DNA from 3 places in the Pseudoalteromonas sp. SR43-3 genome. Region 3 is predicted to be linked to each of the others. Evidence: predicted binding sites of a transcription regulator. Region 3 holds the regulator's gene; each other region holds the start of a gene.
What was found. Region 3 encodes sigma-54, which starts transcription at its own class of promoters, with help from an activator protein. Its sites were predicted from a motif close to GTTGGCACGNNNNTNGNNT; they were not measured.
Positions count from the first base shown of each region.

Region 1: H5088_RS12825 (hemerythrin domain-containing protein) is a predicted target of sigma-54. The motif match lies at 1,365-1,383, and genes of this name have one in related genera.
Region 2: H5088_RS16575 (amidase family protein) is a predicted target of sigma-54. The motif match lies at 1,649-1,667, and genes of this name have one in related genera.

Region 1 is NZ_JACJEC010000010.1:73,853-82,147, forward strand. It holds gene H5088_RS12805 (GGDEF domain-containing protein) at 1-242, shown strand, start outside; gene H5088_RS12810 (DUF6500 family protein) at 275-493, opposite strand; gene H5088_RS12815 (hypothetical protein) at 523-777, opposite strand; gene H5088_RS12820 (hypothetical protein) at 837-1,091, opposite strand; gene H5088_RS12825 (hemerythrin domain-containing protein) at 1,423-1,848, shown strand; gene H5088_RS12830 (hypothetical protein) at 1,942-2,355, opposite strand; gene H5088_RS12835 (TonB-dependent siderophore receptor) at 2,774-5,134, shown strand; gene H5088_RS12840 (FAD-dependent oxidoreductase) at 5,145-7,298, shown strand; gene H5088_RS12845 (DUF547 domain-containing protein) at 7,300-8,118, shown strand; gene H5088_RS12850 (ABC transporter substrate-binding protein) at 8,105-8,295, shown strand, end outside.
Region 2 is NZ_JACJEC010000019.1:17-8,311, forward strand. It holds gene H5088_RS16565 (TetR/AcrR family transcriptional regulator) at 357-1,010, shown strand; gene H5088_RS16570 (putative 4-hydroxy-4-methyl-2-oxoglutarate aldolase) at 1,014-1,496, shown strand; gene H5088_RS16575 (amidase family protein) at 1,906-3,108, shown strand; gene H5088_RS16580 (gamma-glutamyltransferase family protein) at 3,105-4,688, shown strand; gene H5088_RS16585 (sulfite exporter TauE/SafE family protein) at 4,676-5,500, shown strand; gene H5088_RS16590 (alanine--glyoxylate aminotransferase family protein) at 5,504-6,733, shown strand; gene H5088_RS16595 (allantoate amidohydrolase) at 6,748-8,031, shown strand; gene H5088_RS16600 (hypothetical protein) at 8,159-8,295, opposite strand, start outside.
Region 3 is NZ_JACJEC010000003.1:250,543-258,837, forward strand. It holds gene rapZ (RNase adapter RapZ) at 1-581, opposite strand, end outside; gene ptsN (PTS IIA-like nitrogen regulatory protein PtsN) at 600-1,052, opposite strand; gene hpf (ribosome hibernation promoting factor) at 1,057-1,344, opposite strand; gene H5088_RS05620 (RNA polymerase factor sigma-54) at 1,371-2,870, opposite strand; gene lptB (LPS export ABC transporter ATP-binding protein) at 2,940-3,665, opposite strand; gene lptA (lipopolysaccharide transport periplasmic protein LptA) at 3,662-4,207, opposite strand; gene lptC (LPS export ABC transporter periplasmic protein LptC) at 4,197-4,751, opposite strand; gene kdsC (3-deoxy-manno-octulosonate-8-phosphatase KdsC) at 4,748-5,299, opposite strand; gene H5088_RS05645 (KpsF/GutQ family sugar-phosphate isomerase) at 5,300-6,271, opposite strand; gene H5088_RS05650 (calcium/sodium antiporter) at 6,275-7,243, opposite strand; gene H5088_RS05655 (ATP-binding cassette domain-containing protein) at 7,499-8,295, shown strand, end outside.

The DNA of each region.
Region 1 (8,295 bases), on a different contig from region 3:
TGTTTGCACTAAATTCGGTTGACGAACTAGCTATTCGAGATATCTTTGACCAGCTCGCCACTAGGTTTACCGAGCATTGTAGTAATATAAAAGACCTTCCTAGTGATACAAAAATCACTTTTAGTGTGGGAGCCTCTGTAAGTAGCCCTTTAAAAAACACACTAGATGTTCTTATTAAGCATGCAGATAAATTACTTTATAAAGCAAAAGAAAACGGAAGAAACCAAGTCGTTGTTGATTAAATACAGCTAAAAGTACTTGCTCAGTTAATTGACTAAAGTCCATCTAAAACCATCTGTTTAATTTTATGTGCTTTTACAAAATGATCTAATTTATGGGTGTGTATCCACCAAGTAGCAGCTTCCATAAGTAGCTCTGGGTCGTCGTTTTTATTAGCAAAAAATGCATAAAAAGAAAGCCCTACATTTTCGCCTTTAACTGCTATTTTTTTATCGCACACGGTAATTATTTTTGCTCTTAGTTCTTCCCTCATACATACCTTATTTAATTATATTTTTACTATTAAAATACGCCATTTAAAAAGCTAACGATTAGCTGTAAAAGGCTTCTATCAACCAAGCCATGATTCTCAAGCTCTTTATTAGGCGTATTTACTTTTGCAGCTTTGCATTCATTATCTAGTGTCTCATTTTTACGTGTATCGGTTTCGTATGCAATATCTGCTTGTTCCATACATTTTGCCGAGCCTGCGTAAGGCTTCGCCGCACAAGCGCTTAGTAATAAAAAAAGTGGAATTGCTATCAATAATTGCTTCATAACTAATCATATTTTTACGCAACTTATTTACTTTAAATTACAGTTGCAAGTTAGCCTATTTACTTTTCTACCACCATTACAAAAAATTCAAAAAAGAACGTACCGATGGCATCAAAAAAAGTGTTATTTTTTTCATCCTTTTTAATTTGTGCGCTAATGCATTGATTGTAAAACTGTGAGCTTGTTTGAGCGCCATTTCGATCAACCATTTCAGCCTCTTCAATGCATAAGTTAGGGTCAGAACGCGGGGCTGTACTACATGCACTCAGTAAAGCGCACAGCAATAATGCGGCGACGGGGCTTTTTATGTTCATCCTTAAACTATCCTATTAAGTTAACGTGCTACCTGCATTTATGTGTGAGAGTAATATATAGGTTGTACCCAAATAACACTGGCACTTTATCACTGCAATAAAATAAACAACCAGTAAATATTTGTAAGGTTCTGTAGGGATTTATACTCACTTTTATAATTGAACTGCGCGAAAGCCTGAAATTATTGCATTCATATCACTGTAAAATTTACAGTGATCGCAGCCAAAGAATAAAAGATTAAATTAAATTTATTAAAATACAATAACTTAATATTTGGCATTTAGTTTGCTAGTTAATGATATAAGCAAATAAATTGTAAAAGGACTAGTTATGAATATTTTTGAAGCACTACGTCATGACCATGACAAACAACGAGAATTGGTAGATGCGCTTATTCAAACACACGGCGACACAGAGCAGCGCCACACGCTAATGGATGAGCTAAAAACAGAATTAGAAAATCACGCAAAATTTGAAGAACGTTACTTTTATAACCCACTTATGTTTGATGACTTAACTCATGAAAAAGCGCGCCACAGCGTAGCTGAACATCACGAAATTGATGAATTAATTGAACAACTTGAAGATACCGAAATGAGCTCGTCTGCATGGTTAGTTGCAGCTAAAAAGCTACACCATTTGGTACATCATCATTTAAGTGAAGAAGAACACGAAGTGTTTCAATTAGCGGGTAAAGCACTTACCGAAGGGCAAAAAGAGAGCCTTGCTGAGCAATACAACGACGCTATGCATTAGTTGTAAACACGCAAACCGACTTCCACACACTCCCTGTGTACTTATTGGTTATAAGCCTTATGGCTTATAACCAATTTTTTTGCATGTACTTTATTACTTTACAGTAAATTTCACGTCTTGGTCGCGTAATAAGTAAAGTGCAAAACACGCAGCCCACATTGGCCATGCAGTGAAGAATAATAAGTTGTTGAAGCCATCAATGTATTGGTTATAAGATGAAAGCGTAGACAAACCATGCATCACAAAAATCACACCATAAGTAATGCGTTTTTTAATACCCGCTAAAAATGCTAAAACAAGCACTAACTGCACCGCACCAATAATGTAAGCCACTATATCTGTAGAGCCACTAATACCGTAAAAATGTTCAAAAATACGTGCGCTATGCCCAGGATTAACAAACTTATCGAATGTCCACATAACCATTACAATAAACACGCCTAAACGCAAAGATAAAAGTGACCACTGCAAACGGTTTTGCACATCAGAATTCATTGAACCTGTCATAAAATTTCCTTAAATGAATATTAATAAACGTAGAAGTAACCTAGACCGTATAAGTTATTTTTTATTTCAAAAATTTTTAATTAAATTCATTAGTTAAGCCATGCAGTACTAAAAGTGAAGCTTATTTAAGTAATTTAAAAAATGCTGCATAAAAGTTAACTCTTTTAAAATGTTAGCAGGTTAAAAGTAGTCTATAATTAAAAATTCTATTAAAAGCATATATTTACATTCACTCTAGTACAATCGCTGTATTAATATTTTATCAACTAATAAAACAATACTACTTAATTACCATCTTTATAATGCATCTGTTTTGTTATGTTCTAAAAAACAAAAAGAATCAAAATTTTACTGAAAGTTATTTTTAATCCTTTCGGTCTTTATCGCCAACAACATTTTAACCGTAAAGAGAAAACGTTTGAAACACGCATATTTAGCACTTTCCCTAGCCACCATATTAAATACACCACTTAATGCTTTTGCAGCCAAAGAATCAAAATCAGCAAAAGAAGGCGCAATTGAGCGTATTGAGGTGGCAGGCCAGGTTATTAAATCTCAAGGTCTTTCAGTTAAAAATGCCACTGTAGACGGCCCCTTTGGCGACAACTTAGCTCTACGAGATATAGCCCGTTCAGTAACACCAATTTCAAGCGAGTTAATAGAACAACTCAATATTACAACTTTACAAGACGTACTTGCAGTCAGCCCTAATACCTATTCAGCCAGTGGTTTTGGGGCACCAAGTTTACCTACTATTCGTGGGCAACTAGGTGAGCTTTTCCAAGATGGTACACGCCGCCAAGCAGGTAATAATGGCTTTGGTGTGCCGTTATCGTTCAACTCTATAGAACAAATAGATGTAGTAAAAGGCGCGCCACCGGTATTATTTGGTTCAAGCCAACGCAACGGTGGTTTTGTAAACTTACATTCTAAAAAAGCATCAACTGACGACAGTAAAGGCAAAGCAACGGTATCTGCAGGACGATGGGATCAGTACAGTGTTTTAGTTGATTACAGTGCACCTATAGTAAAAGACAAAGTAGGTTTTAGAGTAAGCGCTGAACACATTGATAACGGCAGTTACTACGACTTTTCGGGCACGAAAAGCGACAGCCTATTTGCAGCACTTAGGGTGTTACCTGATGACAAGAGCAGCTGGGATATTAACTTTGAGTTATACCAAGTTGAATTTACCGATAACGCAGGTATTAACCGCCCTACTCAAGCGCTAATAGATAATGGTCTTTATATTACCGGCCAAGGCGTGCAAGTAAATGGCAGTACAGTTCCAGCGGCAGGTTCTATTGTTTCACCTACTGGGCAAGTAAAAATAGACCGTAGTACAGTACTTACCGACCCTGACAATCAAAACGAAGCCACTACTTATTTACTACACAGTATTTATAAGCGTGAACTTTCAAACAACGCATCAATAAAAAACATTACGTATTTTCAGCACTTACAACGCGAAGAAATTGCACAAAATAGCTTTGTTGAAATTATAGATGGTGCCGATACCGCGCAGAACCGTACCGAACTGACTTACCAATGGAGCAACGAACAGCAAACAATTTTTGCTTTTGATGTGCGTTACAACCGCGTGCTAGGCTACAGCCAATTTACAACAGAAGCCGACCTACCTATTGATTTAACTGGCCCAATTTCAAATCGCCGCATTCCTTTAACTGATGCACAACAAGCGCGTTTAATTGAAATTAGTCCAGGTGTATTTGTATCCCCTGGTGGTCAGTACGATATTAATAACGATGGCAGCGGCGACTTTAACTTATCAGACACTACCGATTCGCGCTCATGGCAAACGGGTTTTGCTATTCAGCAAGATTCAGATTGGACAGATAAGTTTCATACAAGTGTTGGCTACCGCATTGATTTTTATGACGTAGACGCGCACGACCCAATAGCACCAGAGGGTGAAATTGCAGCGAGCGATAGCATTAACGATAAGCTACATTCGGGGCAAGTAAGCTTTAATTACCGATTAAATGGTGATTACACCACTTATGGTGCAGCAAGTTACAACGAAGCCACATCAAATAGCATGGCTGGCGGCACGTCTCTTGGTGGCGACAACACGATTAGCGCGCAAAACTTTTCAACCGAAAATACCTTAGTTGAATTCGGTTTAAAATACGCACCAACCGACAGTGATTGGTACGCCGATGGTGCAGTGTTTAGCCAACGTCGTAGTTTACGTAATCGCGATGGTAGTAATACCGGCATTCGTACTACCGGCTTTGAAAGCCAAGTATTCTATGATGCTTACCCTTATTGGTTAAGTGCCGGCTACAGCTATATTGATGCTCGCTACGATAATTCTGCAAGTAGCCAAGATTCAGCGCAAGTAGCAGATGCATTTGACAACTCACGTCCAGATATTATTGCAGGTACCAGTGTTGGCGCACCTAGCTTTACCGCGTTTGCACCTTCAAACCGCCAAGTTCAGGGCATCCCTGAGCAATCTTTCAGCTTTAACGGAAATTATTCAATTAATTCGAAATGGCAAACGGGTTTTTCAGGTCTATATACAAAGAGTTACCCATTAGACTTTTTGGCGACAGTAAAAATTCGTGATCAGTACACCCTAAACGTAAATACTAGCTATGCTTTTACGCCTAATACCAAGTTACGATTAGATGTGAACAACGTGACGAATCAAAAAAACTGGCGCCCAGTATTTGAAGGCGGTTACTTTGGTGCAACTTTAGCTTTTCCTGAGTTGCCAATTAACGCCAAGTTAACCCTTACGCATAGTTTTTAAGAGAGAGAACATGATTAAAAAAATATTTCTATTATTGATTGCAGCGGCCGCCGTCGGCCTGTTCTTTCATTTTGACTTACACCAACTACTTACGCTTGATGGCTTAAAAGGATCGATGGATCAGTTTAACCAATACAAAGAGCAGTCACCGTTACTCGTTATTGGTGGGTTCTTTTTACTATACGTAGTAGTAACTGCTCTCTCTTTACCAGGCGCCGCTATTTTAACACTTGCCGCAGGTGCATTGTTTGGCTTAGTTGAAGGCTTATTGGTTGCATCTTTTGCCTCAACTATTGGCGCAACACTTGCCTTTTTAGTATCGCGTTACTTACTACGTGACACTATTAAACAACGTTTTCCTGAGCGATTAGCCGCCATTGATGCAGGCGTTGAAAGAGAAGGTGGATTTTACTTATTTACGCTTAGATTAGTGCCGGTGTTTCCGTTCTTTTTAATCAACTTACTAATGGGTGTTACTTCAATAAAGTCTTGGACTTACTACTGGGTAAGCCAAGCAGGTATGCTCGCCGGTACATTTGTATTTGTTAACGCAGGTACACAACTGGCGCAAATAGAAAGCTTATCTGGAATTTTATCATTCAACTTAATCTTATCATTCGCTTTATTGGGTATATTCCCATTCATTGCAAAAGGAATCTTAAACGTGTTTAAAAAGCGTCGCGTATACAAAAACTACACTAAGCCTAAAAAATTCGACCGTAACATGATTGTTGTTGGCGCAGGCGCAGGTGGTTTGGTAACAAGTTATATAGCCGCTGCTGTTAAAGCAAAAGTAACCCTTATTGAAGCGGGCGAAATGGGCGGTGACTGTTTAAACTATGGTTGTGTTCCAAGTAAAGCAGTCATTAAAAGCGCTAAAATTGCAGAACAAATTCGCCATGGTGAAAACTACGGCCTAGAAAATGCGACACCGCAGTTTTCGTTCAAAAAAGTAATGGCACGTGTACACAAAGTAATTGCAGATGTAGCACCACACGACAGTGTTGAGCGTTACACCAACCTAGGCGTAGATGTTGTAAAAGGCTACGGTAAATTAATAGACCCGTGGACTGTAGAAATTAAACTTAACGATGGCGGCACGCAAACACTTACCGCTCGTACTATTGTGATTGCCACTGGCGCGCGCCCATTTGTACCGCCACTACCTGGTATTGAAGAAACTGGCTATGTAACAAGCGATACGTTGTGGAATAAATTTGCAGAGCTAGATGAGGCACCTAAAAAACTTGTAGTACTTGGTGGTGGTCCAATTGGTAGCGAATTAGCACAAAGCTTTGCACGTTTAGGTTCAAGTGTTACGCAAATTGAAATGGCGGAGCGCATCATGATCAAAGAAGATCTTGAAGTGTCTACTTTTGCTCACGAAGCATTAACCGAAAGTGGCGTTAATATTTTAACATCGCACCAAGCACTTCGCTGTGAAACGCGCGATGGTAAAAAATATATTGTTGTTAAACATAACGACAAAGAAATAGATATTGAATACGACGAGCTATTATGTGCCGTTGGTAGAAGTGCACGCCTTAAAGGTTACGGTCTTGAAGAGCTAGGCATTGAAACAAACCGCACAGTAGTAACTAACGAATACCTAGAAACACTGTACCCAAATATTTTCGCAGCTGGCGATATTGTAGGTCCATACCAGTTTACACATGTGGCAGCTCATCAGGGTTGGTACGCAGCGGTAAATGGCTTATTTGGTCACCTTAAAAAGTTTAAAGTAGATTACCGTGTTATTCCGTGGACTACGTTTATTGACCCAGAAGTAGCACGTGTTGGCTTAAACGAGCAAGACGCAAAAGACAAAGGCATAGATTACGAAATCACTCGCTTTGAATTTGAAGAGCTAGACCGTGCAATTACCGACAGCGCCACAAAAGGCTTTATTAAAGTGATTACACCCAAAGGCAAAGACAAAATATTGGGTGTTACTGTAGTATCTGAACACGCTGGCGATTTAATTGCTGAGTTTGTACTGGCAATGAAACACGGTTTAGGCCTTAACAAAATACTCGGTACTATACACAGCTACCCTACTTGGGCTGAAGGTAACAAGTACGCAGCAGGCGAGTGGAAACGTGCTCATGCACCTGAAAAAGTGCTTAACATGCTTGAAAAATACCACACATGGCGCAGAGGCTAATATGTTTAAAACACCTCTAAAAGCATTGCTACTTGGTTCGGCTTTAGTTGTAACATCGTTTGCAACGTCATTTTCGGCCCAAGCCCAAAACATGCACGATAGCTGGAATGCATTATTAAATAAGTATGTTGTCGCTATTAATCATAATCACAGTACTGAGGTTGATTACGCTGCTATAAAACGTGAGCATGCACAGCTAAAAACGTATTTAGATTCGTTAACGGCTGTAACGCAAAGCGAATTTGACGCTTGGGAAAAGCCTAAGCAACTCGCTTTTTTAATCAATGCTTATAATGCGTGGACTGTTGAACTTATATTAACTAAGTACCCTGATATTAAGTCAATTAAAGACTTAGGGAGCTTTTTTAGCTCACCATGGAGTAAAGAGTTTGTGCCATTACTTGGCAAAACTCGCAGCCTTGATGATATAGAGCATGGTTTAATACGTGGCAGCGGTAAATACAACGACCCACGCATTCACTTTGCAGTAAATTGCGCGAGTATTGGTTGCCCAGCGCTTCGAGAAGAAGCCTATACAGCCACTGATTTAGAGAGCCAATTGCAAGAGCAAACAGTGCGCTTTTTATCAGATATGACACGCAATATGGCTCAAGAAAATACGCTAAGCGTGTCTTCAATATTTAAATGGTACGGCGATGATTTTGAAAACGGTTTTAGAGGTGCAAACACGCTACAGCAGTTTTTCCTGCAATATAGCGATGCACTTAAACTGATACCCGCTCAGCAAAAAGCACTTAAAAATGATGACATGAAAGTTAAATTTTTAGACTACAACTGGGATTTAAATGTTCGCCATTAAGTTTTGGCAAACACTGGCGCGATACAGCTTTTGCTGTGTCGCGTTTTGCGTTTGTGTAATCGCAAATTTAGCTGCTTTTTCAAGCACTGCGTTTGCTAATCCCTTTATTAACTCAAATAGTACAAGTAATTTAGTAATTAACACACAACAGCAATCTCGCTGGCAACAAGTTCAAGC
Region 2 (8,295 bases), on a different contig from region 3:
AAGCTATGTAAGAGACGTATTACACAAAGCTATATAGAAAAAAGTTTAAAAAACTTTATTTTGAATTACGAAAAAGAGGCCGCTGGATAAAGTGGGGATCCCTCAGCCCAAAGGGTTCTTCCTAGGGGCTACTTACTCTTTGTTGCTCGGTTTTTACTTAGCCCACTAGGTTACAAATCTCGCGCCGCGATTAAATAGCCCCTAGTTTGAACAAATTTTAATCCGCAAAGATCAACAGACCCTAAAGTTAATAGCTTAAACCTCTCATTTGTTTTTAGCATTCACCCTTTTTAGTAATTGACCTTTTGGTCAGTAAAGCTACAATCAATCAATACGTTAAACACGCAAACTTTATAATGACCACACAAATAAAGCCAAATAAAAAAGAAGTCACACGCGAGAAAAACCAAAAACTAATTTTAGATGCCGCCGAGCAATTGTTTTCGCAATTAGGTTACGACGGAGCAAGTATGAGCATGGTTGCTAAAGAAGCGCAGGTGCCAAAAGCTAATATTTTGTATTACTTTAAAAGTAAGGATGGTCTGTACGAGTCTGTGATTGACCGCATAATAGCTAATTGGAACTTAGGGCTCGATAACGTCACAATTAACGACGATCCAGCTACCGTGCTTTATAACTATATTAAAAGCAAAGTAATACTGGCCGTAAATCAGCCAATGCAATCTCGCTTATTTGCCAGTGAAATACTGCGCGGTGCACCCTATTTACAAAACTACTTTAGAACCAATACCCGCCCTTGGGTTAAACAAAAGGTTGATGTACTTCAAGCATGGATGGACGCTGATAAAATGGATAAGGTTGATCCCTACCATTTGCTCTTTACTATTTGGTCTACCACGCAATATTACGCCGACTTTCAGGCTGAGGTTTTACTCGTAATGAACAAATTAGAGTACGACGAAACCGATGTGGCACAAATTACGCAATCAATTGCCCACATAATTTTAAAAGGTATTGGTCTTAAAATACCTGAGCAAAGTGAGACTTAACCCATGACATCCTTTACTACACCCGATTTATTTGACGATCATCGCGATAACGTGCAAGTAGCAGACAGCGGCCTTTATCACTTTGGTAAAAAAACCACGTTTTATGGCAAAGTAGTTACCGTTACCTGCCCAGAAGACAACTCTTTTGCCGCCGATATATTGCATGAAAATGGTGAAGGTAAAGTATTGGTTATAAACGGGTTTGCGAGCAAACGCTTTGCGTTTATAGGCGATATTATGGCTGAGCGTGCCCTAAATAATGGCTGGGAAGGCGTAATAATAAATGGCTGTTGCCGAGATATAGAAATACTTGCCACGATGAACTTACCTGTAATGGCGCTAGGCTCTACACCGCGTAGTACCTTAAAGCGCGGCTTTGGTGATAAAAACCAAGCTGTTACCATGCTTAGCACTACTATTGAACCTAACAATTGGGTTTACGCCGATATTAACGGTTTAATCATCAGTAAAACGCCCCTTATTTAGCACTCAAAACCATATAAATAGAGACCAACTTGGTGCATCTGCGCACCAAGTTGGTCTGTTTTAGCTCATTTTAATCTCACTATTTCTACAGACCACATTTACAAATCTCATACAACCCAACAAAACCTGACCAGTTGGACAGGATTTTAATTTATGGCATTCCTCTTGCTTAGTCTAAGCACTATAAAATCAAAACTACCGATTAAAAAGCGGAGCCTTAGCAATTGCATTAAATTAGTGATCTATTATAACGCGAAGAAAATGACGCAGTGAGTGCGCTATTTAATCCGATAAAATGATCATGTTTTTAATAAAATTGGTATTCATAATAATAATAACCAGCCCGCTTTTTAATCACTCTTAACTTAATAAGTAAGTACTTGGTCAGTTTTATAATAATGAGCTGCAAATGAGTGATAAAAAAAACAACAAAGGTATATTTTGCAATCACGGTCCTACCCTGTGGCAAACAAACCACTCTGGAGTGCTTGCAAACAATCGCTTAGCTGTAAAAGATGTATTTGCAGTAAAGGGCGAGCGTAACAGCGCAGGCAACCCACACTGGTTTAAAACAGCTAAACCGGCTCAAAATACGGCAAGCTCGGTTAATAAGCTCATGACCGCTGGTTGTAACTTTATAGGCTTTACCCATACTGACGAGCTGGCTTATAGCTTAGAGGGTAATAATATACATTATGGCGCTGCGCAAAATCCTAAATTAAAAGGGCATGCTTGCGGTGGTTCGAGTATGGGGTCTGCTGCTGCAGTTGCTGCTAACTTAGCTGATATTGGCTTAGGCACCGACACCGGCGGCTCAATTAGAATACCCGCCAGCTATTGTGGTTTATATGGCATAAGGCCAAGCCATAACGTGATTGAAAAAGACGGCCTAATACCGTTGGCTCCGCCTTTTGATACCATAGGTTGGCTTACCCAAAGCGCCGAGCTATTAAGCGATGTAGGTAATGTACTGCTACCAAATCAAGCTATTAATAACGTTGATACCTTAGTTATTTGCGAGCCGTTATTTGAACTCGTTGACCCTGTTTTACAAGCCCCACTTAAACAATTGCTTGAAAAAACCAAGCCTAATTTTAAGCACCATAAAGAATTTGAACTACCTAACAGCAGCTTATTAAATGAACTTGCTGATAGTTTTAGAGTACTGCAAGGGCGAGCAATCGCAAAAACGCATAAAGACTGGCTTCAATTGCCGGGGCAACTTCCCCAGTTTGCTCCAGCAATTGCGGCACGTTTTAATATGTCGCTTGCCCTAACTGATCAAGAAGAACAAGAAGCACTAAAAGTACAAACCCAATGGCAAACACTAATAGCTAAAAACCTAAATACAAACAGCTGTTTATTTTTGCCAACCACACCTACAACCGCACCTAAATTAGGCGCCGACACAAGCGCCTTACGCATGCAAATTATTACGCTTTCGGCAATTGCAGGACTTAGTGGCTCAGCGCAAGTGCATTTACCGCTGGCTGATTTAGCAAATGATCATCCGTATGGTTTTTCATTAATGATGAGCCACGGTAACGATAAAAGCCTACTAGCTTGCGTTAAGCACCTAGCTGCACACTTTAAACAGGACACACCGGCATGACTACACACAACATTGCATTTACCGCGTCTCATTTTTCGGCCACTGAGGCGGGTATAAATATACTAAAACAAGGCGGTACAGCTACCGAGGCTATGGTAGCGGCTGCCGCTGCTATTAGCGTTGTATATCCACATATGAACTCAATTGGTGGCGACAGCTTTTGGCTTATCGATAACCCAAACCAAAAAACGCCTACCGCTATTGACGCCTGCGGCCGTGCAGCAACTAATACAACGCCCTATAACTCGCTCGCGCAAATACCAGAGCGCGGCGGGTTAAGCGCACTGACTCAAGCGGGTACAATTCGCGGTTGGCAAAAGGCGCTTGAACTAGATGAGCACGCAGCACTACCACTGTCAAAAATTTTAGCACCCGCTATTGAGCTTGCGCGCGAGGGCTTTACAGTTACAAAAAGCTTGCAAGCAGGCTGCGAAAAACTAGCCACTGCTAACAATACCAATGAGGCGTTTAAAAGCCTCTACATACCCAATGGCAAGCCCTTGCAAGCAGGTCAACATTTTAAAAACCCTAAACTTGCAGCAACGTTTGAATACCTAGCAAAACATGGCTTAAACGCATTTTATGAAGGCGCACTTGCCAACTCATTTGCCGCCGACTTAGCAAAAGCAGGCAGCTCAATTACCGCAGGTGACATTGCAAATACTAAAGCCGAGGTAGTTACTGCGCTAAATGCAAACCTCAGTGGTATTGATTGCTACAACTTACCCGCGCCAACACAGGGCGTGCATTCACTACAAATAATTGGTGCCGTAAATAAGTTAAAGCATTTAGCTAAAACCGATGCCGACTGGACACATTTAATTGTTGAGGCAACTAAACAAAGCTTTACCCATCGCCCTACCCTTTGGGCTGACCCTGAAGCATTAGGAGACGATTATAAAAACGCACTAACCGATAATCGCTTAAGCGAACTTGCTAACAATATTGATATGGCCAAAGCCAAAAAATGGCCATTTAACGCAGAGCCTGGCGATACTGTGTGGATGGCAGCCAGAGATAAAAACGGGCAATTAGTCAGCTTTATTCAAAGCATTTACTGGGAATTTGGCAGCGGAATATTAATGAGTGAAGGCGGCTTTGTGTGGAATAACCGTGGTTTAAGCTTTAGTTTAAACAATCAAGATACCAACGCCCTTGCACCAAATAAAAAGCCCGCTCATACACTTAACCCAGCACTGGCAAAGTTTAGCGATGGTCGTCGACTTGCTTACGGAACAATGGGCGGTGAAGGGCAGCCACAAACTCAAGCCGCTGTTTTTGCAGGCTACGCGTGGCGAAATAAATCTATAAAACAAGCAATTAGCGACCCTCGTTGGTTACTTGGACGAACATGGGGCGATACGAGTACAAATTTAAAAATTGAAAAAGAGTTAGTTTTTCATATAGAACATGAATTAAATCAACGTGACCACGATTGGGTAAGCGTTGATAATAATAACGAAATGATGGGGCACGCTGGGGCTATTTTAGATACACCTATAAGCCTTGAAGCTGCAACAGATCCTCGTTCAGATGGACGTGCAACAGTAACTACAGCAGGAACACAATGTCAGAAATAATAAATCAATGGCCAATTATAGTAGCCTTAATAGCAACCGGTATTTTTGCCGGTATTTTAGCAGGACTTTTTGGTGTAGGCGGCGGTATTGTTATCGTCCCTGTGCTGTATTTTTTACTGCAAGGTTTTGGCGTAAGCCCAGAGTCGGCAATGATGATAGCCACCGCTACATCACTTGCAACCATAGTACCTACTTCGCTTTCATCTATTCGCTCGCATCATAGCAAAGGGAATATTGACCTTGCGCTAATAAAATACTGGGCACCATTTATTTTAGTTATGGCCGTTGTAGGCAGCTACTTAGCGCACTCAATACGCGGTAATGCACTGGTACTTATGTTTGCCTGTATTGCTATTTTAGTCAGTTTAAACATGCTATTTAGAGCCGGCGCACCCGCGCTTGTAAAACAACTGCCAGGAAAATTTGGTCAAGGCGTTATGGCAAGTCTTGTAGGTGGTTTGTCGGTAATGATTGGCATAGGTGGCGGCACTATTGGCGTACCTATGCTAAACGCATTTAATGTACGCGCCCATGTTGCAGTAGGTACTGCGGCCGTTTTTGGTTTATTGATTGCACTACCTGGCGTTATTACCTTATTAAGTATTGGCACAACGCCAACCGATGCTCCCCTAGGTACGTGGGGGTTGGTTAACCTCCCTGCCTTTTTTCTTATTATTCCGTTGACTATTTTATTTGCGCCTATTGGCGTAAAAATTGGTAGCAAGCTGGATCAAAAACAACTAAAACGCGCCTTTGCCGTTGTCTTAATGATAACCGGCATACGCATGCTTATTCAGACTCTGGGAGCCTAAAATATGTTTAATAACACGCAAGTTCAAACCTTAAACCCACCACAGCGTTTATTAATGGGACCAGGCCCAATTAATGCCGACCCTCGTGTTTTACGTGCTATGTCGGCACAGCTTATAGGCCAATACGACCCAGTAATGACCGGTTTTATGAACGAAACCATGGCACGTTACCGCGAAATTTTTAAAACCAAAAACGAATGGACCATGCTAATAGATGGCACATCGCGCGCGGGTATTGAAGCCGTATTATGCTCAATTTTACGCCCGGGCGATAAAGTACTAGTACCAATTATGGGGCGCTTTGGCCACCTACTTGCTGAAATAGCAGAACGCGTTGGCGCAAAGGTGCACACAATAGAAGTGCCGTGGGGCGAAGTGTTTACGCCAGAACAAATCGAAAAAGCCATTGTTGATGTAAAACCCCATGTACTTGCTATGGTACAAGGCGATACATCCACCACCATGAACCAACCTCTTGAGCATATAGGCGATATTTGCCAAAAGCACGATGTACTATTTTATTGTGATGCCACCGCCTCTATTGTGGGTAACGAACTTCCTGCCGATGAATGGAAACTCGATGCACTTTCGGTTGGCCTGCAAAAATGTTTAGGCGGTCCTTCTGGGTCTGCGCCATTAACGCTTAGCGATAAATGCGCCGATTGGATCCAAAAACGCAAAAAGGTAGAGGCAGGTATTCGCACGGCCGACCATACCGACGGCACAGAGCCATTTGTACGCTCAAACTACTTTGATTTAGGCATGATCATGAATTACTGGGGGGAAGAGCGCCTTAATCATCATACCGAAGCCACCAGCATGCTGTATTGCGCCTCAGAATGCGCCCGCATTGTTATTGAAGAAGGCGTGGATAACTGCGTAGCGCGCCACAAATTACATGGCGATGCCATGCTAACAGGCATTCAAGCGCTCGGCTTAAATGTATTTGGTGATTTAACACATAAAATGAACAACGTACTGGGTGTGTATATACCCGAGGGCATTAATGCCGATCACGTACGCGGACAAATGCTAACCGATTTCGGAATAGAAATTGGCACCTCGTTTGGCCCGCTGCATGGCAAAATTTGGCGTATTGGCACCATGGGTTACAACGCCCGTAAAGATGCCGTATTACAAACATTGGCAAGCTTAGATGCCTGCTTACATGCCAACGGTTACAAAGGCCCTAAAGGCGAAGCCGCCATTGCCGCCCTTGCTCACTATAAATAAAAAAAGGATTTAGCATGACGATTGTAAGCCCACAACACAGCCCTTTATTAGACAAAGAACTTGCTGATGAATACGCAACACGCGCTTTATCTCGCTGTAAAACCCTCAGCGCACTATCGCAAATGCAAGGCGGTATTCACCGCGTGTACTTATCAAAAGAGCACAAAGAGTGTAACGCCGTTACTGCATCGTGGATGGTTGAGGCAGGCATGCAATCGTGGCAAGACGAAGTGGGCAACCTTTGGGGGCGACTAAAATCATCAAACCCACATGCTAAACGTTTAATTATAGGATCGCACCTCGACACCGTACCAAACGCAGGTGCGTTTGATGGTATTTTAGGTGTACTACTGGGGATAGAAATTGCAGCGCTTGCACATAAGTTAAAGCTCGACCTGCCCTTTCATTTAGATGTAGTGGGCTTTTGCGATGAAGAAGGCACCCGCTTTGCCACAACTTTAATTGGCTCAAAAGCCCTCGCTAACGAATTTGACCCACAGTGGCTAAACATTGAAGACACAAACGGCATAACTATGCGCCAAGCCATGCTCGACTTTGGTTTAAACCCCAACGACTATGCAAAGGCCGCACTAAACAAAAACGAATTACTAGGTTACTGGGAAACTCATATTGAACAAGGTCCTGTACTCGAATCGGTTAATCAGGCGTTAGGCGTTGTAACTGCAATCGCAGGAGCAAAGCGCGCCATGCTTACCCTAACAGGCCAAAGCGGTCATGCGGGTACAACCCCAATGAACTTGAGGCAGGATTCACTAGCAGGCTGCGCTGAATTAGTAACCGAAATTGAAAAACTAGCAAGTAATGCTAAAAATGGCGAAGTTGCCACCGTAGGGCAAATACAGTCTCGCCCTGGGGCTACAAACGTGATTGCAGGCAAAACAACCATAAGCCTAGACGCACGCGCACAAAGCGACACCGATCTCGCTAACTTACTAAGCGTCATACAAAACAGCGCTCAATCTATAGCAAGCAAACGCAATTTAACGCTTGATTGGCAATGGACGCATGCCGCCGATGCCGTAGCGTGCGACACCACTATTCAGCATTTGTTTTCAAGCGCATGTAAACTCAATAACCAAGCATCGCCTTCACTTGCCTCAGGCGCAGGGCACGATGCAATGGCAATCGCTCCAATTTGCCCCGTTGGCATGTTGTTTATACGCAGCCCTGGCGGTATAAGCCATCACCCAGCAGAAGCGGTTATCGACAGCGATGTAACAAAGGCACTCAGTGTAATGTACAGCGCGCTTTTACTTTATGTGAAAGAGTGTGAGTGATTTAAGGTAATCGAGTAAACCAAGTATATTAACTTGGTATGCTTAGGGGCTTAAACCTCCTCAAAGTCATTTGGAGGTTATTACTGAAGGCAGGTAAATGCAGGAATATATGTTATTTAAAGTAGCTTTATCGGGCTGCCCTTTGCTCTTTTAGGCTAAGGCGTTTATGTGAGCTATATACATGTTGAATGTTTGTACCATTAACCAAATATGCATCCATTTCGACGGTAATTAAACCCGATAATGGCTTGATTTCTAGAACAC
Region 3 (8,295 bases):
TCTGGTTCCCAGTGTGGATTTGGTAAAAAGCGTGCATCAAATACGTAGTCTGCTTCTTTTGGTATACCGTGTTTAAAACCAAACGATTCAAATGTGACAATCAGTTGCTTATCTTTTTTACCTAAAATCTTTTCACGAATAGATTCAGCGAGTTGATGAACACTTAAATCAGTCGTATCTATCATAAAGTCGGCGCGAGTGGTTAATACATCAAGTAATTCTTTTTCATTTTTGATGGCTAAATCAAGCGGCAACGAGTCTATTGATAGTGGGTGTAATCTGCGTGTTTCAGAAAAGCGTTTGATCAATGTCTGATCGTCGCTATCTAAATAAAATAACGTAGGGTTTGCAAAGCCTGGTAAGTATTCAAGAATATCGTTAAATTCATCTTGTTCTTTAGGGATGTTGCGCACGTCTATGCTAACAGCAATTTTATCGTAGCTATCAGACACACTGCGAACTAATGAAGGTAGTAGGTTTACTGGAATATTATCAACGCAATAATAACCTAAATCTTCTACAACGCGCAAAGCAACCGACTTTCCAGAACCAGAACGGCCGCTTATGATAATTAACTCCATTTAACACCCTTTATAAAACTATGATTGATCGACAATAACTTGGTAAAGCTCAGTATCAGATTTTGCACTGCGTAACTGTTTACAAAAATCTTTGTTGTTTAGTTTATCAGCAATGGTTGCTAGAGTCTTTAAGTGCTGCTGGTTATCGCCATCTGGTACGATGAGTGCGACAAAAATATCAACAGGGCGATTATCGATTGCATCAAAGTTTATTGGAGTTTCGCTAACGAGCACTAAAGCCAAAGGCTCTTCTGCACCGCTCATTCTTCCATGAGGAATAGCAATGCCACGTCCTATACCTGTACTACCTAATTTCTCTCTGCTCATTAAAGCATTAAGAATATCTTGTTGCGGTAAATACGGAAGTTTGTCGTGAGCAAGTTCGCTAATGAACTCTAAAATTCTTTTTTTGCTATTAAAAAGGACCGCAGCTTTGCTGCAGTCCTGGCATATAAGTGAACTTAATTTCATCATATTAGTGTCGAGCAAGCTTCTCTTTGTGTTTGATTACTTGGCGATCGAGCTTGTCGATCAATGAGTCAATAGCGGCATACATATCTTGATGTTCTGTAGAGGCAAATAGCTCAGCACCGCTTACGTGTATTGTGGCTTCTGCTTTTTGATTTAATTTTTCTACATCGAGAATGACATGAACATTATTAATATGATCAGAGTGTCTTTCAAGCTTCGCAAATTTAGTATTAATATAGTCTCTTAGTGAATCGGTTAATTCTACGTGACGACCAGTTAAGTTTAGTTGCATAAGCATTACCCTCTTAGTTTAGCGTCTTAAATCAGACTTTTACGCTGATTTGACGGTGGAATAGCAAGAGATTCGCGGTATTTTGCGATTGTACGTCTCGCTACTTTAATTCCTTGCTCAGCCAATATATCCGCTATTTTGCTATCACTCAATGGTTTTGCTGAGTTTTCTGCTGCGATTAATTTTCGGATAAGCGCACGTATTGCTGTAGATGAACATTCACCACCGTTTTCAGTACTTACATGGCTTGAGAAAAAATATTTAAGCTCAAATATACCACGGGGTGTATGCATGTACTTTTGAGTAGTTACGCGAGAAATTGTCGATTCGTGCATTTCTACCATTTCAGCAACATCATTTAAAACCATTGGTTTCATGGCTTCAGGGCCATGTTCAAAAAAGCCTTGTTGTTGCTTAACAATACAATTAGTAACTTTTAATAGCGTGTCGTTTCTACTTTCTAAGCTTTTAATAAACCATTTAGCTTCTTGTAAATGTGAGCGAATAAACTGGCTGTCGCCACTTGATTTTACAGTGCGAGACATTGCTGCGTATTGGCTATTAACACGAATTTTAGGCATGCTATCTGGGTTTAATTCGACAACCCAGCGGCCTTTAATTTTTTTAACTGACACATCAGGAATAACATACTCAGATTCTTCCCTTACAATAGTATCTGCAGGTTTTGGGTTGAGAGTATGTATTAGTGTCATTACTTCTTTAAGCTCTTCTTCTTTGAGCTTAGTTTTTTTCATTAATGTACGATAGTCGCGAGCTGCTAATAGATCAATATGCTCGGTTAAAATCATTTTCGTTTCATTAATATAAGGTGTTTCTTTATCAAATTGATTAAGCTGAATACACAAACACTCTTGTAAACTACGTGCAGCAATACCAACAGGATCAAACAGTTGGATGCGTTTTAATACCGCTTCAATTTCATCAAGTTCGACTTCGTTATCATCTTCGTTTTCTTGATTAAAGCTTTCTAAAATCTCTTCGCAGCTTAGTGTTAAAATACCTGAATCATCGACAGCTTCTACAATAGCAATAGCAATAGCTTCGTCTGTAGGGCTAAATGGCGTTAGTTGTAATTGCCACATTAAATACTCATGGAGCGTTTCAGTAGAGGCGCCTTGGTATATTGATTCGTCTTCAGGCATTGGACCTGATGAGGCTGCAGGAGCGGCACTCATGTACTCATCCCAACTGACATCCATAGCCATGTCGTCACTTAGCGTGTCTTTTGCAAGTGCTTCACCAGTATCTTGTTCGTATTCGCTCGGAGCATCATCAGCAGATGCGCTAACAGTTATGTCATCGGTATCAGCTTTTTGCTCGTTTTTACCAGCAGCGTCTTCGGAATAGTCTGCCTCTTCAACCTCTAATAGTGGATTACTGTCGAGAGCTTCTTGTATTTCTTGCTGGAGATCCAATGTACTGAGTTGCAACAAACGAATAGCTTGTTGCAACTGTGGAGTCATTGTAAGTTGCTGGCCCATGCGCAGCTGTAGTGATTGCCTCATGTATCTCTAACAATCCTTTTATGTTGTTATAATTAATACTAGCAGATGCTTAAAGACATGGCGTAAATGTTACAGCCTAAATTGCTCGCCTAAGTAAACATCGCGTACTGTTTTATCATTTAATACGTGTTCTGGAGTACCTGATGCAATCAGCTCCCCATGAGAAACAATGTAGGCTTTTTCACAAACATCAAGGGTCTCTCTTACGTTATGGTCGGTAATTAATACACCAATCCCACGATTTTTAAGATGTTCTATTATTTTCTTTATATCTAATACCGAAATAGGGTCAACACCGGCAAACGGTTCATCCAGTAATATAAATTTAGGATCTGCTGCCAGCGCTCGTGCTATTTCTACACGACGACGTTCTCCCCCCGATAATGCCATACCTTGGCTATCACGAATGTGTTGTATGCTAAATTCATCTAATAAGTTATTGAGCGTGTCTTCTCTGGCTTGTTTATTTAGTTCTTTGCGCGTTTCTAAAATGGCCATTAAGTTTTGATAAACAGTCAGCTTTCTAAAAATCGATGACTCTTGTGGTAAGTAGCCTATGCCTAATCTAGCACGACTATGCATAGGTAAAAGAGTAATATCGTTATCATCAATAGATATTTTCCCTTTGTCGCTAGGAACAAGCCCTACAATCATATAAAAAGTCGTTGTTTTACCAGCACCGTTAGGGCCAAGTAAGCCAACTATACTGCCAGCTTGTACTTCAAGGCCGACGTTTTTTACAACTTCACGACCTTTATAGCTTTTTGCCAATAGTTCTGCTTTTAATGTGCTCATGGTTGACCTTTATCGCCTTTTTTACTTTTTTTAGTTTCGATCGGTACTAAAATTGTGTGAACACGGTCAGTTGAGTTTTCATCTTTTTCGGCACTGATGAGCTGCTGCTCTATGTCGTAGGTAATGCTTTTAGCATTTATTTTTTGTCCGGCTTGCGATACTTGTGCATTACCAACAAGCGTTAAAAAACGCTTAGATACATCATAACGTACTTCGTCAGCACTGGCGCTCATAGTCGTGCCGTCTGATTGCTTTTCTTCAAAGTGCGCAGGGCTACCTGTGGCAATTAATAATTGTTTATTATCACCAAGTTCATCACGTTTGTGTACTTCGAGGCGATCGGCTGTAATGCGGCGATTACCGTGAATAATCTCAACGTTTTTCTCAAAAATACCCACATTAGCTTTCAATTGACCTTCTTGCTTGTCGGCACTTATTGAAATTTGATTGGCAGCAGGTTGCGTGTTTTGCTCTGCAGCACTACTATTAAACGCTAGTATAAGTGTAGGAATTATAAGTGATTTTAATATTTTATTGGTCATAATATATGGTTCGCGTATGGTTAATTAGTTTTATCACTTCGGTTTTCAAGTCGGCTTCTAGGCCTTTACCGGTGATTTTTAAATTGGGTCCAGTGATAATGACGGGTTGCTCCGAACGCATTGTTAATAACTTTATATCAACCTGAATATTATCAGCATTGATTTTGTCTATCATGGCGTTATCGGTTAAGTTTTTGGCAACCACATTACCTTCTAAAATTAATTGTTTGTCTTCGTATAATGTTGCTTCGTCTGCATTTATTTGCCACGTTTGCTTTTCGTTATATAAAGTAAAAATGGGTTTTTCAAAAAACGTGAAACCTAATTGCTGATATAGTTCCATTTTAGCCGCAGTGACTTTGTGGCTAATTTTACCTTGCTCATCATAGGCTGTCTGTTTGAGCTCAATAGCTATGTAATCAGGCTTGGCAATAACTTCAGGCTCAGTCTGAGGCAAAATATTTGGTTGTGTAAAATAAGGGTACCAAAGCCAAACCATACAGCTAATGAATAAAACGCTTAATATTATGCGCGCTGCATTCATGAACTAGTGCCTTGTGTAGTCAACGCTTTACCATTTTCAAGCATGAGCAAATCGGTGAGTTCTCTCACAGCGCCAAAACCACCAGGCATTTGCGTTACATAATGTGACAAACGCTTAATAAGAGGGTGGGCATCATTTACTGCAACGGCAAAGCCTACTAACTCCATAACAGGCATGTCAGGGCCATCATCACCGATATAAGCAATTTGTTCATCGCTAAGGTTGAGTTTGTCTTTTAATTCTTGATAGGCAATGAGCTTATTTTCTTGGCCTTGATAAATATGCTGTACGGTTAAGCTACTCATACGTTGTTGCACTATTTGTGAATGACGACCAGTAATTACAGCTACTTCAAAGCCACTGTTTATAAGCGCTTTAATGCCAAAACCATCTTTTGTATTAAATGCTTTTAGCTCTTCACCTTGATTACCAAGATAAATACGGCCATCAGAAAATACACCATCAATATCGCATATAAGTAGCTTTACTTTTTTAGCGCGTGCTTTTGCATCATCGCTCAGCGGTTGATAGAGTTCTTCAAATTGCATTTATAACACTCCTGCTTTTAATAGGTCTTGCATATTTAATGCGCCAATAGGTTGGTTTTTCTCATTGACGACGATTAGGCCATTTATACGTTTGTGTTCCATAATATTAAGCGCTTCAGCAGCTAAAATATCTTGTGTAGCCGTAGTACATGACTTAGTCATAACAACATCTATTTGTGTTGTATGAATATCAATTCTTTGTTCTAAAATGCGACGTAAGTCACCATCGGTAAATAACCCTACGAGTTGCTGATTTTCATCAACAATGGCTGTCATACCTAATCCTTTAGCTGACATTTCTATTAGAGCATCTTTAACTGTTTGTGAAACATCAATAATAGGTGTATTTGCGCCGCTGTGCATAACATCTTTTAAAGTAAGTAATAAGCGCTTGCCTAAACTACCACCTGGGTGAGATAGCGCGAAGTCATCAGCTGTAAAGCCGCGAGCTTCTAATAATGCAACTGCCATGGCATCGCCCATCGCAAGCGTTGCAGTGGTACTTGATGTAGGGGCTAGACCCAATGAACAAGCTTCTTTTTCTACTTTAATGCACACATGTACATTAGCAAGGGTTGCCATTGTTGATTGTGTATTGCCAGTCATCGCTATCATTTTGGCACCAAGTCGTTTTAAAACCGGAATGATATTTAAAACTTCGCTGGTTTCCCCTGAATTAGAAATAAGCATAACCACGTCATTTTTAGTGATCATACCTAAATCACCATGACTTGCTTCACCAGGGTGAACAAAAAACGCAGGGCTGCCAGTGCTTGCAAGGGTTGCCGCTATTTTATTGCCAATATGGCCTGATTTTCCCATGCCAATGACAATAATACGGCCTTCACAGTCGTACATTAATTGGCACGCGTTATGAAAATTTTCATCTACATATTGTGCAATATCACTAAGTGCTTGGCGCTCAACATCTAAAACGCGAAGGCCTTGTTCAATAAAGTTTAGCGTTGCCATCATTTACCCTACTTGACTAAAAATATACCCTTGGTAACCCAAAAACGCTATTAGCAATAAGCCGCCTTCTACCCTATTGATACGCTGGGTGCCTCTAAAGTTCAATGACATAATAATAAGAGCAAGTGTTGCACCAATCATAATTAATATATCTCGGCTTACTAACGATGGATCAATTGCTGAAGGATTAATAATACCTGCTAGAGGTAATACAGCTAAAATATTAAATATGTTTGAGCCAACAATATTACCTAGTGCTAAATCATCTTCATTTTTAAGTACACCTGCAACCGAGGCGGCAAGTTCAGGCAAGCTAGTACCAATGGCAATAATTGTTAAACCAATGACTAAGTCGCTTAAGCCGAAGTATTTAGCAATATCAACAGCTGAGCCGATTAAAAAATGAGAACTAACCGGCAGGAGTATCATGCCAACAATTAACCAAAATACCGCTTTTTTAGTAGGTACATCGTTTGGTACATCGTCGCAGGCTTCTGAGACAAATGGGTCATCTTGGTTTTTTGCACGCATAGATACAATGATTAACCCACCGATGAATACGATAAAGCCAACTAAAAGCTCAACACCTTCACTAAATGAAAAGTAGTTATCTGAGAACACATACCAAGTAGCTAAAGATACGAGCATCACTAATGGCATTTCACGTTTTAACGTACTAGATGAAACTGAAAGAGGGCGAAATAGAGCAGTGATACCTAACACAAGTAAAATGTTTGTAATATTAGAGCCAACAGCATTGCCAACGGCTGTGTCGGTTTTGTTAGCCAGAGCGGCAGAGGCTGAAACCATCATTTCAGGGGCTGAAGAGCCCATGGCTACAACGGTCAAACCAACAATAAGTGTAGGTACACCAAAGTTTTTAGCAAGAGCCGCAGCCCCATAAACAAACCTATCGGCACTCCAAACAAGAGCTGCAAAACCAAGAATTAAAATAACAAACGAGGTAACCATTGTGTTAAGCCAGTTATACAAAATACGGATGGCGCGAATAGTAACAAAAGCCAAGATGAAAGTATAAATAAAAGAGTAAGGTCAACTAGGTAACAATGTTGCTTTTAAACAGCTAATTTAAAAATTTAAGCCGGGGTTAAGCTGTTTTGAGCGAGTCTTATAATCCTTTTCATGGGTGTATTACAAAATCTTACGAATTGTTTTTTCCATCTTTGACAAAAAAGCTTTAAAATAGGGGCACTAGTGAACATTTTTATGGAGAGCGACTTGTCGCAATCAATAGTAGAAGTCAAGGATGTTAGCTTTTCGAGAGGCAATAGAACCATATATAAAAATATGAGTTTTAGCGTTCCTAAAGGTAAAATTACTGCGATTATGGGGCCAAGCGGAATTGGCAAAACCACTATGTTGCGTTTAATTGGTGGTCAGCTTAAACCAGATTCAGGTGATATTTTATTTGAAGGTGGCAGCATTCCTAAAATGTCTCGTAAAGAGTTATACGAAGCACGTACTAAAATGAGTATGCTTTTTCAAAGTGGTGCGTTGTTTACTGATATGTCGGTATTTGACAATATCGCGTTTCCTATAAGAGAGCACACAAAGCTAAGTGAAGACCTGATTCGATTAGTTGTGTTAATGAAACTGCAAGCGGTTGGACTACGTGGCGCTAAAGATTTAATGCCATCTGAGTTATCCGGCGGTATGGCAAGGCGTGCTGCACTTGCACGCGCTATAGCACTTGATCCAGAGCTAATCATGTACGATGAACCATTTGCAGGGCAAGATCCTATTTCGATGGGCGTATTGGTTAAGCTAATTAAGTCGCTCAACGAAGTATTAGGTTTATCGTCTTTAATCGTGACGCACGATGTAACAGAGGTAATGAGTATTGCCGAACACGTTATAATTATCGCCGATCAAGGGGTAATTGGTTCTGGTACTCCAGATGAAATGCGTAATCATGAATCTCCTTTAGTTCAACAGTTTTTAAAAGGCTTGTCGGATGGTCCTGTACCATTTCATTTTCCGGCTCAGGCTTATGCAGACGAACT